4 regions of the Turicibacter faecis genome follow, and region 4 is predicted to be linked to each of the others. Evidence: a T-box and tRNA genes for the amino acid it is inferred to sense, from the RefSeq annotation. Region 4 holds a T-box; the other regions hold tRNA genes.

Region 1 (2,173 bases), 1.1 Mb from region 4:
AAGTCAGATGCTCTACCAACTGAGCTAGCAGGACTTTTATGGTGGAGGATGACGGGCTCGAACCGCCGACCCTCTGCTTGTAAGGCAGATGCTCTCCCAGCTGAGCTAATCCTCCATCATGGTGGCTTGGGACGGAATCGAACCGCCGACACAAGGATTTTCAGTCCTTTGCTCTACCGACTGAGCTACCAAGCCTTTTATTTATTATTTAAATGGCGGTCCAGACGGGAATCGAACCCGCGATCTCCTGCGTGACAGGCAGGCATGTTAACCGCTACACCACTGGACCTTTTGGTTGCGGGGACAGGACTTGAACCTGCGACCTTCGGGTTATGAGCCCGACGAGCTACCAACTGCTCCACCCCGCGATGTTTATTTATTTTAATATGGCGGAGGAAGAGGGATTCGAACCCCCGCGACGCTTTCACGCCCTGTCGGTTTTCAAGACCGATCCCTTCAGCCGGACTTGGGTATTCCTCCGAATAATGTATGAAAAGTGGTGGACCCTGTAGGACTCGAACCTACGACCGATCGGTTATGAGCCGATAGCTCTAACCAACTGAGCTAAGGGTCCGGTCCTATTTTTGGTAGCGGAGGAGGGACTCGAACCCCCAACCTCACGGGTATGAACCGTACGCTCTAGCCAGTTGAGCTACTCCGCCATGATACTAACATGATACTTATTTAATTGGTGGAGACTAGGGGGATCGAACCCCTGACCTCCTGCGTGCAAGGCAGGCGCTCTCCCAGCTGAGCTAAGTCCCCATTCTCTTTTTCTTTTTTAATGGTCGGGAAGACAGGATTCGAACCTGCGACCCCCTGGTCCCAAACCAGGTGCTCTACCAAGCTGAGCCACTTCCCGTTTTTTATGGCGCGCCCAAGAGGAGTCGAACCCCTAACCTTTTGATCCGTAGTCAAACGCTCTATCCAATTGAGCTATGGGCGCTATTTAGTTGGTGCCTAGGGCCGGAATCGAACCGGCACGGGTGTCACCACCCGCAGGATTTTAAGTCCTGTGCGTCTACCAGTTCCGCCACCCAGGCATATCGTTATTTCAGGCACGCGCCTTTTTCAAAATGGTGTCCTGCAGAGGACTCGAACCTCTGACCCTCTGATTAAAAGTCAGATGCTCTACCAACTGAGCTAGCAGGACATCATTGGCTGGGCTAGCTGGATTCGAACCAGCGCATGACGGAGTCAAAGTCCGTTGCCTTACCGCTTGGCTATAGCCCATTCTTAAGTGGTGGTGGGGGACGGATTCGAACCGCCGAACTCTCAGAGAGCGGATTTACAGTCCGCCGCGTTTAGCCACTTCGCTACCCCACCGTATTCTTTTGTTATATGGTGCCGGAAGCAGGACTTGAACCCGCAACCTACTGATTACAAGTCAGTTGCTCTACCAATTGAGCTATTCCGGCTCTTTATGGTGGAGGATGACGGGCTCGAACCGCCGACCCTCTGCTTGTAAGGCAGATGCTCTCCCAGCTGAGCTAATCCTCCACTTTTATTTTTAATGGTGACCCGTACGGGATTCGAACCCGTGTATGCATGCGTGAAAGGCATGTGTGTTAAACCGCTTCACCAACGGGCCATTTTTTAATGGCGCCCCAACTAGGACTCGAACCTAGGACCCCTTGATTAACAGTCAAGTGCTCTAACCAACTGAGCTATTGAGGCTTTTTATTTATGGCCTAGCGACGTCCTACTCTCGCACTTGCGTACTACCCTCGGCGCTAAGGAGCTTAACTTCTGTGTTCGGTATGGGAACAGGTGTGCCCTCCTTGCCCTTATCACTAGACCTTCTGTCAGATTTCATCAATCTCACAAAACTAGATATCTTCTGCTTACTTCTTCTTGTCCGGCAACTCTCGCATCACAGTGGTAAAGTTCAATAACTGTTCATCACCTTCGTGATTCCTCAGTTCTTTTCACTTTCTGCCTGTGATAATCGCTCGTTTTTGCCTTTCCTATTTAGTTAAGTCCTCGATCGATTAGTATCAGTCCGCTTCATCTGTCACCAAACTTCCACTCCTGACCTATCTACCTCGTCGTCTTCAAGGGATCTTACTTCTTTCGAATGGGAAATCTCATCTTGAGGGGGGCTTCACGCTTAGATGCTTTCAGCGTTTATCCCTTCCACACGTAGCTACCCAGCTATGCTCCTGGCAGAACA
Region 2 (2,173 bases), 720 kb from region 4:
CTTAGATGTTTCAGTTCCCTGGGTCTGTCTCCTCTATGGCTATTGATTCACCATACGGTGCTAGCGTATGACCACTAGCGGGTTTCCCCATTCGGATATCCCCGGCTCTTTGCTTACTTACAGCTCCCCGAGGCGTTTCGCCGTTTGTCGCGTCCTTCTTCGACTCCTAGTGCCTAGGCATCCTCCGTGCGCCCTTTATTACTTAACTTTTCTTCTTCAGAAGATATCTAGTTTTCAAAGATCAATTCTTTTTGGTGGAGACTAGGGGGATCGAACCCCTGACCTCCTGCGTGCAAGGCAGGCGCTCTCCCAGCTGAGCTAAGTCCCCATTCTCTTTTTCTTTTTTAATGGTCGGGAAGACAGGATTCGAACCTGCGACCCCCTGGTCCCAAACCAGGTGCTCTACCAAGCTGAGCCACTTCCCGTTTTTTATGGCGCGCCCAAGAGGAGTCGAACCCCTAACCTTTTGATCCGTAGTCAAACGCTCTATCCAATTGAGCTATGGGCGCTATTTAGTTGGTGCCTAGGGCCGGAATCGAACCGGCACGGGTGTCACCACCCGCAGGATTTTAAGTCCTGTGCGTCTACCAGTTCCGCCACCCAGGCTTTTTATCTATGCTTTATGTACTCTTTTTCAGTTAAAAAAATGGTGTCCTGCAGAGGACTCGAACCTCTGACCCTCTGATTAAAAGTCAGATGCTCTACCAACTGAGCTAGCAGGACATCATTGGCTGGGCTAGCTGGATTCGAACCAGCGCATGACGGAGTCAAAGTCCGTTGCCTTACCGCTTGGCTATAGCCCATTCTTAAGTGGTGGTGGGGGACGGATTCGAACCGCCGAACTCTCAGAGAGCGGATTTACAGTCCGCCGCGTTTAGCCACTTCGCTACCCCACCGTATTCTTTTATTATATGGTGCCGGAAGCAGGACTTGAACCCGCAACCTACTGATTACAAGTCAGTTGCTCTACCAATTGAGCTATTCCGGCTCTTTATGGTGGAGGATGACGGGCTCGAACCGCCGACCCTCTGCTTGTAAGGCAGATGCTCTCCCAGCTGAGCTAATCCTCCACTTTTATTTTTAATGGTGACCCGTACGGGATTCGAACCCGTGTATGCATGCGTGAAAGGCATGTGTGTTAAACCGCTTCACCAACGGGCCATTTTTTAATGGCGCCCCAACTAGGACTCGAACCTAGGACCCCTTGATTAACAGTCAAGTGCTCTAACCAACTGAGCTATTGAGGCTTTTTATTTATGGCCTAGCGACGTCCTACTCTCGCACTTGCGTACTACCCTCGGCGCTAAGGAGCTTAACTTCTGTGTTCGGTATGGGAACAGGTGTGCCCTCCTTGCCCTTATCACTAGACCTTCTGTCAGATCTTATCAATCTCACAAAACTAGATATCTTCTGCTTACTTCTTCTTGTCCGGCAACTCTCGCATCACAGTGGTAAAGTTCAATAACTGTTCATCACCTTCGTGATTCCTCAGTTCTTTTCACTTTCTGCCTGTGATAATCGCTCGTTTTTGCCTTTCCTATTTAGTTAAGTCCTCGATCGATTAGTATCAGTCCGCTTCATCTGTCACCAAACTTCCACTCCTGACCTATCTACCTCGTCGTCTTCAAGGGATCTTACTTCTTTCGAATGGGAAATCTCATCTTGAGGGGGGCTTCACGCTTAGATGCTTTCAGCGTTTATCCCTTCCACACGTAGCTACCCAGCTATGCTCCTGGCAGAACAACTGGTACACCAGCGGTGTGTCCATCCCGGTCCTCTCGTACTAAGGACAGCTCCTCTCAAATTTCCTACGCCCACGACGGATAGGGACCGAACTGTCTCACGACGTTCTGAACCCAGCTCGCGTACCGCTTTAATGGGCGAACAGCCCAACCCTTGGGACCGACTACAGCCCCAGGATGCGATGAGCCGACATCGAGGTGCCAAACCTCCCCGTCGATGTGAACTCTTGGGGGAGATCAGCCTGTTATCCCCGGGGTAGCTTTTATCCGTTGAGCGACGGCCCTTCCATTCGGTACCGCCGGATCACTAAGCCCGACTTTCGTCCCTGCTCGACTTGTTGGTCTCGCAGTCAAGCTCCCTTCTGCCTTTACACTCTTCGAATGATTTCCAACCATTCTGAGGGAACCTTTGGGCGCCTCCGTTACTCTTT
Region 3 (2,173 bases), 920 kb from region 4:
CGACGATCTTCAACGATATCGATGATTTGTTTTGAGTCAGCATCGCAAAAAATAAAAGACATATGCCCCTCAGCAGACTTAACGGATTTAAATTCATCAAAACAGAGATTTTCAGGTAAATAATTAAGGTTTAAGGTTTGAGATTCATAAAAGCTATGGATGATTCGATTGACGGTTGAATGAGAGACCTGATGGCGACGTGCGATATCACATTCAGAAATTTTATTTTAGGCCTCTAAAGCAATGGCGTGTTTCGTATGATAAGAAATGTAACAGTTCTTTTCAACAATTGAAGTACTTAGTGTAAAAGTAGACTGGCAATGCCCACAATAATAACGCTGTTTTTTTAGGTCTAAGTAGGTATCGTGAAGAGAGACTTTTGGAATGACAATTCGAGAGGTTTTAAATCCATGCTTCTTAAATTTTGAATCAAATAGGGTTCCGCATTTTTGACAATGAGTCGGTTGATACGTAAGAATACCTTTAAAGATAAAGCTAGTAATTCCGTTCAACTTCACTTCCTCAAGATAATCTTCTGAAAATGTAATATTTTTATCTTTAATATTTAAAAGTTTTCTAGTAAAATATGAGTGAGACATTAAATCTTATCCTTTCAATATTGTTTTAGTCGATAACATTGTAACAGGATTGAGACTTGAAGTCTCTTTTTTTTTATCCTATGAAAAAAGTGCTGCTTAATCAGCAACACTAAATATTATAGAACCTTTTTTATATGGAGGCGGAAGGTTTTCCTTTATTTTTTAAAAGACAGGCGTGATTTTTGAAGGAGTCGAATAAGAACATAGCCGATTGCTAGTGTTAAGTTAAAAAGCCCAATAGCAAGGCTCGCCATTAAAAGGTGTGTGGCAGTGAGGGTTGGGAGCTCTCTTGTTTGGATGGATGGGTTTTCCCTCGTTAAAACATCTGATTTTAAAGGGGGATCGTCAATTGAGGCTTTAATAGGAAAGGAAGGTTGGATAGAGTAAAAGAGACTGAAAAAATAAAAAAAACAAAAAAACTTTTTGACATAGGGTTTGAATCGTGATAAAATAAAAAAGTCGAAAAGGCCCGTTGGTGAAGCGGTTTAACACACATGCCTTTCACGCATGCATACACGGGTTCGAATCCCGTACGGGTCACCATTAAAAATAAAAGTGGAGGATTAGCTCAGCTGGGAGAGCATCTGCCTTACAAGCAGAGGGTCGGCGGTTCGAGCCCGTCATCCTCCACCATAAAGAGCCGGAATAGCTCAATTGGTAGAGCAACTGACTTGTAATCAGTAGGTTGCGGGTTCAAGTCCTGCTTCCGGCACCATATAACAAAAGAATACGGTGGGGTAGCGAAGTGGCTAAACGCGGCGGACTGTAAATCCGCTCTCTGAGAGTTCGGCGGTTCGAATCCGTCCCCCACCACCACTTAAGAATGGGCTATAGCCAAGCGGTAAGGCAACGGACTTTGACTCCGTCATGCGCTGGTTCGAATCCAGCTAGCCCAGCCAATGATGTCCTGCTAGCTCAGTTGGTAGAGCATCTGACTTTTAATCAGAGGGTCAGAGGTTCGAGTCCTCTGCAGGACACCATTTTAAAAAAAGGCGCGTGCCTGAAATAATGAAATGCCTGGGTGGCGGAACTGGTAGACGCACAGGACTTAAAATCCTGCGGGTGGTGACACCCGTGCCGGTTCGATTCCGGCCCTAGGCACCAAAAAGGTCCAGTAATGATAGCAAGAAGGTCACACCTGTTCCCATACCGAACACAGAAGTTAAGCTTCTTAGCGCCGATTGTAGTACGAAAGTGCGAGAGTAGGACGTTGCTGGGCAATAAAAAAAGCCTCAATAGCTCAGTTGGTTAGAGCACTTGACTGTTAATCAAGGGGTCCTAGGTTCGAGTCCTAGTTGGGGCGCCATAAAATATTATCTTTTAGAAAGATTATATTTGAAAAATTAATATAAAATGAAGGCGGAGTAGCTCAACTGGCTAGAGCGTACGGTTCATACCCGTGAGGTTGGGGGTTCGAGTCCCTCCTCCGCTACCAAAATAAATATGGAAAAATGGAGGAATACCCAAGTCCGGCTGAAGGGATCGGTCTTGAAAACCGACAGGGCGTGAAAGCGTCGCGGGGGTTCGAATCCCTCTTCCTCCGCCATATTAAAATAAATAAACATCGCGGGGTG
Region 4 (2,173 bases):
CAATCGAAGTCTTTTTTTTATTCAATTCAATAAAAAAAGGAAAGAATTTATCTTTCCTTTTAAACATGTTTAATTAAGAAATATTTTTTCTTTCCACGACGAATAACTGTAAATTTACCACCAATGGCTTGTTCTTTAGAAACTACATAGTCTAAGTCCTTCACCTTTTCACCGTTAATAGAAATTGAGTTATTATTAATGAACTCACGTGATTCACGTTTTGAGCTTGCTGCTTTCGCAAAAACAAGGGCATCAACTAAGTTTAAATCTTCTGCTAATTCAACTGAAGGCACATCTTTAAACCCAACTTCAATCTCTTCAGCTGATAGATCTGATAAATTCCCGCTAAATAATGCTTGAGTAATTTTTAAAGCTTGCTCATAAGCCTCGTACCCGTGAACAAGTGTCACCACTTCTTTCGCTAATGCCTTTTGTGCTAAACGTTCATGTGGTGCCGCTGTAAATGCTTCTTCAATCGCATTAATTTCTTCCTGTGATAAGAAAGTAAAATATTTTAAGAATTTAATCGCATCTTCATCCGCCGTATTAATTAAAAACTGATACATTTCATAAGGAGTTGTTTTCGTACGATCTAGCCAAATCGCTCCACCAGCAGTTTTTCCGAATTTTGTTCCATCAGACTTTGTCACTAATGGCATCGTTAACCCAACTGCTTTCGCCTCATGGCCCATCGTTTTACGGATTAATTCTAACCCTGATGTAATATTCCCCCATTGATCTGATCCACCAATTTGAAGAACACATTTTTTAGTCTCGTATAAGTGTTTAAAATCCATCCCTTGTAAAATTGTGTATGAAAACTCGGTAAATGTCATTCCGTGATCTAAACGAGAGCATACCGTATCTTTCGCCAAAATATAATTAATATTAAAGTATTTTCCGAAGTCACGTAAAAATTCAATCATACTTAAATTTGATGTCCAATCATAGTTATTTACTAACTCAGCCGCGTTTGATTGATCACCAAACTCAAGAAACTGCGACAACTGACGTTTAATACTTTCTGACCATTTAATAACCGTCTCATGGCTATTTTCTTGGCGTTCTGCTGAACGTCCTGTTGGGTCTCCAATTAATCCTGTAGCCCCTCCTACAAGTGGAAGTGGCTTATGCCCTGCTCGTTGAAATCTCTTTAACGTTAAAATAGGAAGTAATGATCCAATATGTAAACTATCTGCCGTTGGGTCAAATCCACAATAAAGTTTAATATTTCCTTCTTCCATTAATGCATCTAATGCTTCTAAATCTGTACAGTCGTTAATTAAACCACGCCACTGTAATTCTTTTAAAAATTCATTCTTCATAGGTTCACCTCATTTAATCATTTTTAGATCATTCACTTCCTTAAAGCATGCTAGATTCGAACCTCTTCTTCGCGCCATAAAAAAAACCCTTCAGATGTTTAAAAACATCATGAAGGGACGAAATGTCGCGGTACCACCCTACTTGTTAAATATCGTCTATTTAACCACTCAAGTTGATAACGGTAAAAACCGGTTCTAACGAACATGCTCCAAGAATGTAATTCGTGATTATCACGGCCTTAGTTCTCACCAATCACTAAGTCTCTGTCACTGCCCTTTAATAATCATTACTTGTGTCTTATCATTGCATTATTATTAACGTTTGGATTATAACAAATTATATCTTATACTGTCAAGATTATCGAGTCGTTTGACGCCAAACAAATGAGTGAGGTAACGTAATTTGAGTTTCCGTAATTTCTTCCTCTTTCATCAATTTAGTTAATAAGCGCATGGCAACAGCCCCAATATCATAAGTCGGAATGTTAATTGTACTTAATTGTGGGCGTGACATAATCGCATATTTTGTATTTTGGAATCCGATAATTTCTAAATCTTGAGGAACATTAATTCCATGATCAATGGCCGCATTCATAAACATGACAGCTACCGAATCACGAACCGCTAAAGCTGCTTCTGGCGCTTTATTATTATCAAAAAACTCTTTAAACGCATTTAATGAACTTTCAAATTTAGTATATAAACCTAAGACACGAGGTTCTAATCCCGCTTCCTCTAATGCTCGACGATACCCTTGTTCTTTTAAATCGTTCATCGCATGGTGTGAACTTGAAGTAATAAACGCGATATCTTTATTTCCGTTTTCAATTAACTTTTTAGTTGCTTCA

The links. The T-box of region 4 lies ahead of tyrS (tyrosine--tRNA ligase). A T-box ahead of a tRNA ligase gene usually reads a tRNA of that ligase, here a tRNA-Tyr.
Region 1: it has a tRNA-Tyr gene. The T-box ahead of tyrS (tyrosine--tRNA ligase) is inferred to sense a tRNA for this amino acid. The anticodon was not compared.
Region 2: it has a tRNA-Tyr gene. The T-box ahead of tyrS (tyrosine--tRNA ligase) is inferred to sense a tRNA for this amino acid. The anticodon was not compared.
Region 3: it has a tRNA-Tyr gene. The T-box ahead of tyrS (tyrosine--tRNA ligase) is inferred to sense a tRNA for this amino acid. The anticodon was not compared.

Annotation. Positions count from the first base shown of each region.
Region 1 covers NZ_AP028127.1:2,090,417-2,092,589, forward strand. Annotated here, with positions in the region: tRNA gene AACH31_RS10150 (tRNA-Lys) at 1-34, opposite strand, end outside; tRNA gene AACH31_RS10155 (tRNA-Val) at 40-115, opposite strand; tRNA gene AACH31_RS10160 (tRNA-Phe) at 120-195, opposite strand; tRNA gene AACH31_RS10165 (tRNA-Asp) at 214-289, opposite strand; tRNA gene AACH31_RS10170 (tRNA-Met) at 293-368, opposite strand; tRNA gene AACH31_RS10175 (tRNA-Ser) at 388-480, opposite strand; tRNA gene AACH31_RS10180 (tRNA-Ile) at 498-574, opposite strand; tRNA gene AACH31_RS10185 (tRNA-Met) at 586-662, opposite strand; tRNA gene AACH31_RS10190 (tRNA-Ala) at 690-765, opposite strand; tRNA gene AACH31_RS10195 (tRNA-Pro) at 786-862, opposite strand; tRNA gene AACH31_RS10200 (tRNA-Arg) at 870-946, opposite strand; tRNA gene AACH31_RS10205 (tRNA-Leu) at 955-1,043, opposite strand; tRNA gene AACH31_RS10210 (tRNA-Lys) at 1,078-1,153, opposite strand; tRNA gene AACH31_RS10215 (tRNA-Gln) at 1,159-1,233, opposite strand; tRNA gene AACH31_RS10220 (tRNA-Tyr) at 1,242-1,326, opposite strand; tRNA gene AACH31_RS10225 (tRNA-Thr) at 1,343-1,418, opposite strand; tRNA gene AACH31_RS10230 (tRNA-Val) at 1,425-1,500, opposite strand; tRNA gene AACH31_RS10235 (tRNA-Glu) at 1,515-1,591, opposite strand; tRNA gene AACH31_RS10240 (tRNA-Asn) at 1,601-1,677, opposite strand; rRNA gene rrf (5S ribosomal RNA) at 1,690-1,798, opposite strand; rRNA gene AACH31_RS10250 (23S ribosomal RNA) at 1,972-2,173, opposite strand, start outside.
Region 2 covers NZ_AP028127.1:4,129-6,301, reverse strand. Annotated here, with positions in the region: rRNA gene AACH31_RS00075 (23S ribosomal RNA) at 1-208, opposite strand, end outside; tRNA gene AACH31_RS00070 (tRNA-Ala) at 253-328, opposite strand; tRNA gene AACH31_RS00065 (tRNA-Pro) at 349-425, opposite strand; tRNA gene AACH31_RS00060 (tRNA-Arg) at 433-509, opposite strand; tRNA gene AACH31_RS00055 (tRNA-Leu) at 518-606, opposite strand; tRNA gene AACH31_RS00050 (tRNA-Lys) at 648-723, opposite strand; tRNA gene AACH31_RS00045 (tRNA-Gln) at 729-803, opposite strand; tRNA gene AACH31_RS00040 (tRNA-Tyr) at 812-896, opposite strand; tRNA gene AACH31_RS00035 (tRNA-Thr) at 913-988, opposite strand; tRNA gene AACH31_RS00030 (tRNA-Val) at 995-1,070, opposite strand; tRNA gene AACH31_RS00025 (tRNA-Glu) at 1,085-1,161, opposite strand; tRNA gene AACH31_RS00020 (tRNA-Asn) at 1,171-1,247, opposite strand; rRNA gene rrf (5S ribosomal RNA) at 1,260-1,368, opposite strand; rRNA gene AACH31_RS00010 (23S ribosomal RNA) at 1,542-2,173, opposite strand, start outside.
Region 3 covers NZ_AP028127.1:1,651,026-1,653,198, reverse strand. Annotated here, with positions in the region: gene AACH31_RS08025 (ISL3 family transposase) at 1-206, opposite strand, end outside; gene AACH31_RS08020 (transposase family protein) at 228-599, opposite strand; tRNA gene AACH31_RS08015 (tRNA-Glu) at 1,066-1,142, shown strand; tRNA gene AACH31_RS08010 (tRNA-Val) at 1,157-1,232, shown strand; tRNA gene AACH31_RS08005 (tRNA-Thr) at 1,239-1,314, shown strand; tRNA gene AACH31_RS08000 (tRNA-Tyr) at 1,331-1,415, shown strand; tRNA gene AACH31_RS07995 (tRNA-Gln) at 1,424-1,498, shown strand; tRNA gene AACH31_RS07990 (tRNA-Lys) at 1,504-1,579, shown strand; tRNA gene AACH31_RS07985 (tRNA-Leu) at 1,615-1,703, shown strand; rRNA gene rrf (5S ribosomal RNA) at 1,710-1,818, shown strand; tRNA gene AACH31_RS07975 (tRNA-Asn) at 1,829-1,905, shown strand; tRNA gene AACH31_RS07970 (tRNA-Met) at 1,958-2,034, shown strand; tRNA gene AACH31_RS07965 (tRNA-Ser) at 2,053-2,145, shown strand; tRNA gene AACH31_RS07960 (tRNA-Met) at 2,165-2,173, shown strand, end outside.
Region 4 covers NZ_AP028127.1:728,589-730,761, reverse strand. Annotated here, with positions in the region: gene tyrS (tyrosine--tRNA ligase) at 60-1,325, opposite strand; T-box leader at 1,436-1,639, opposite strand; gene AACH31_RS03470 (substrate-binding domain-containing protein) at 1,684-2,173, opposite strand, start outside.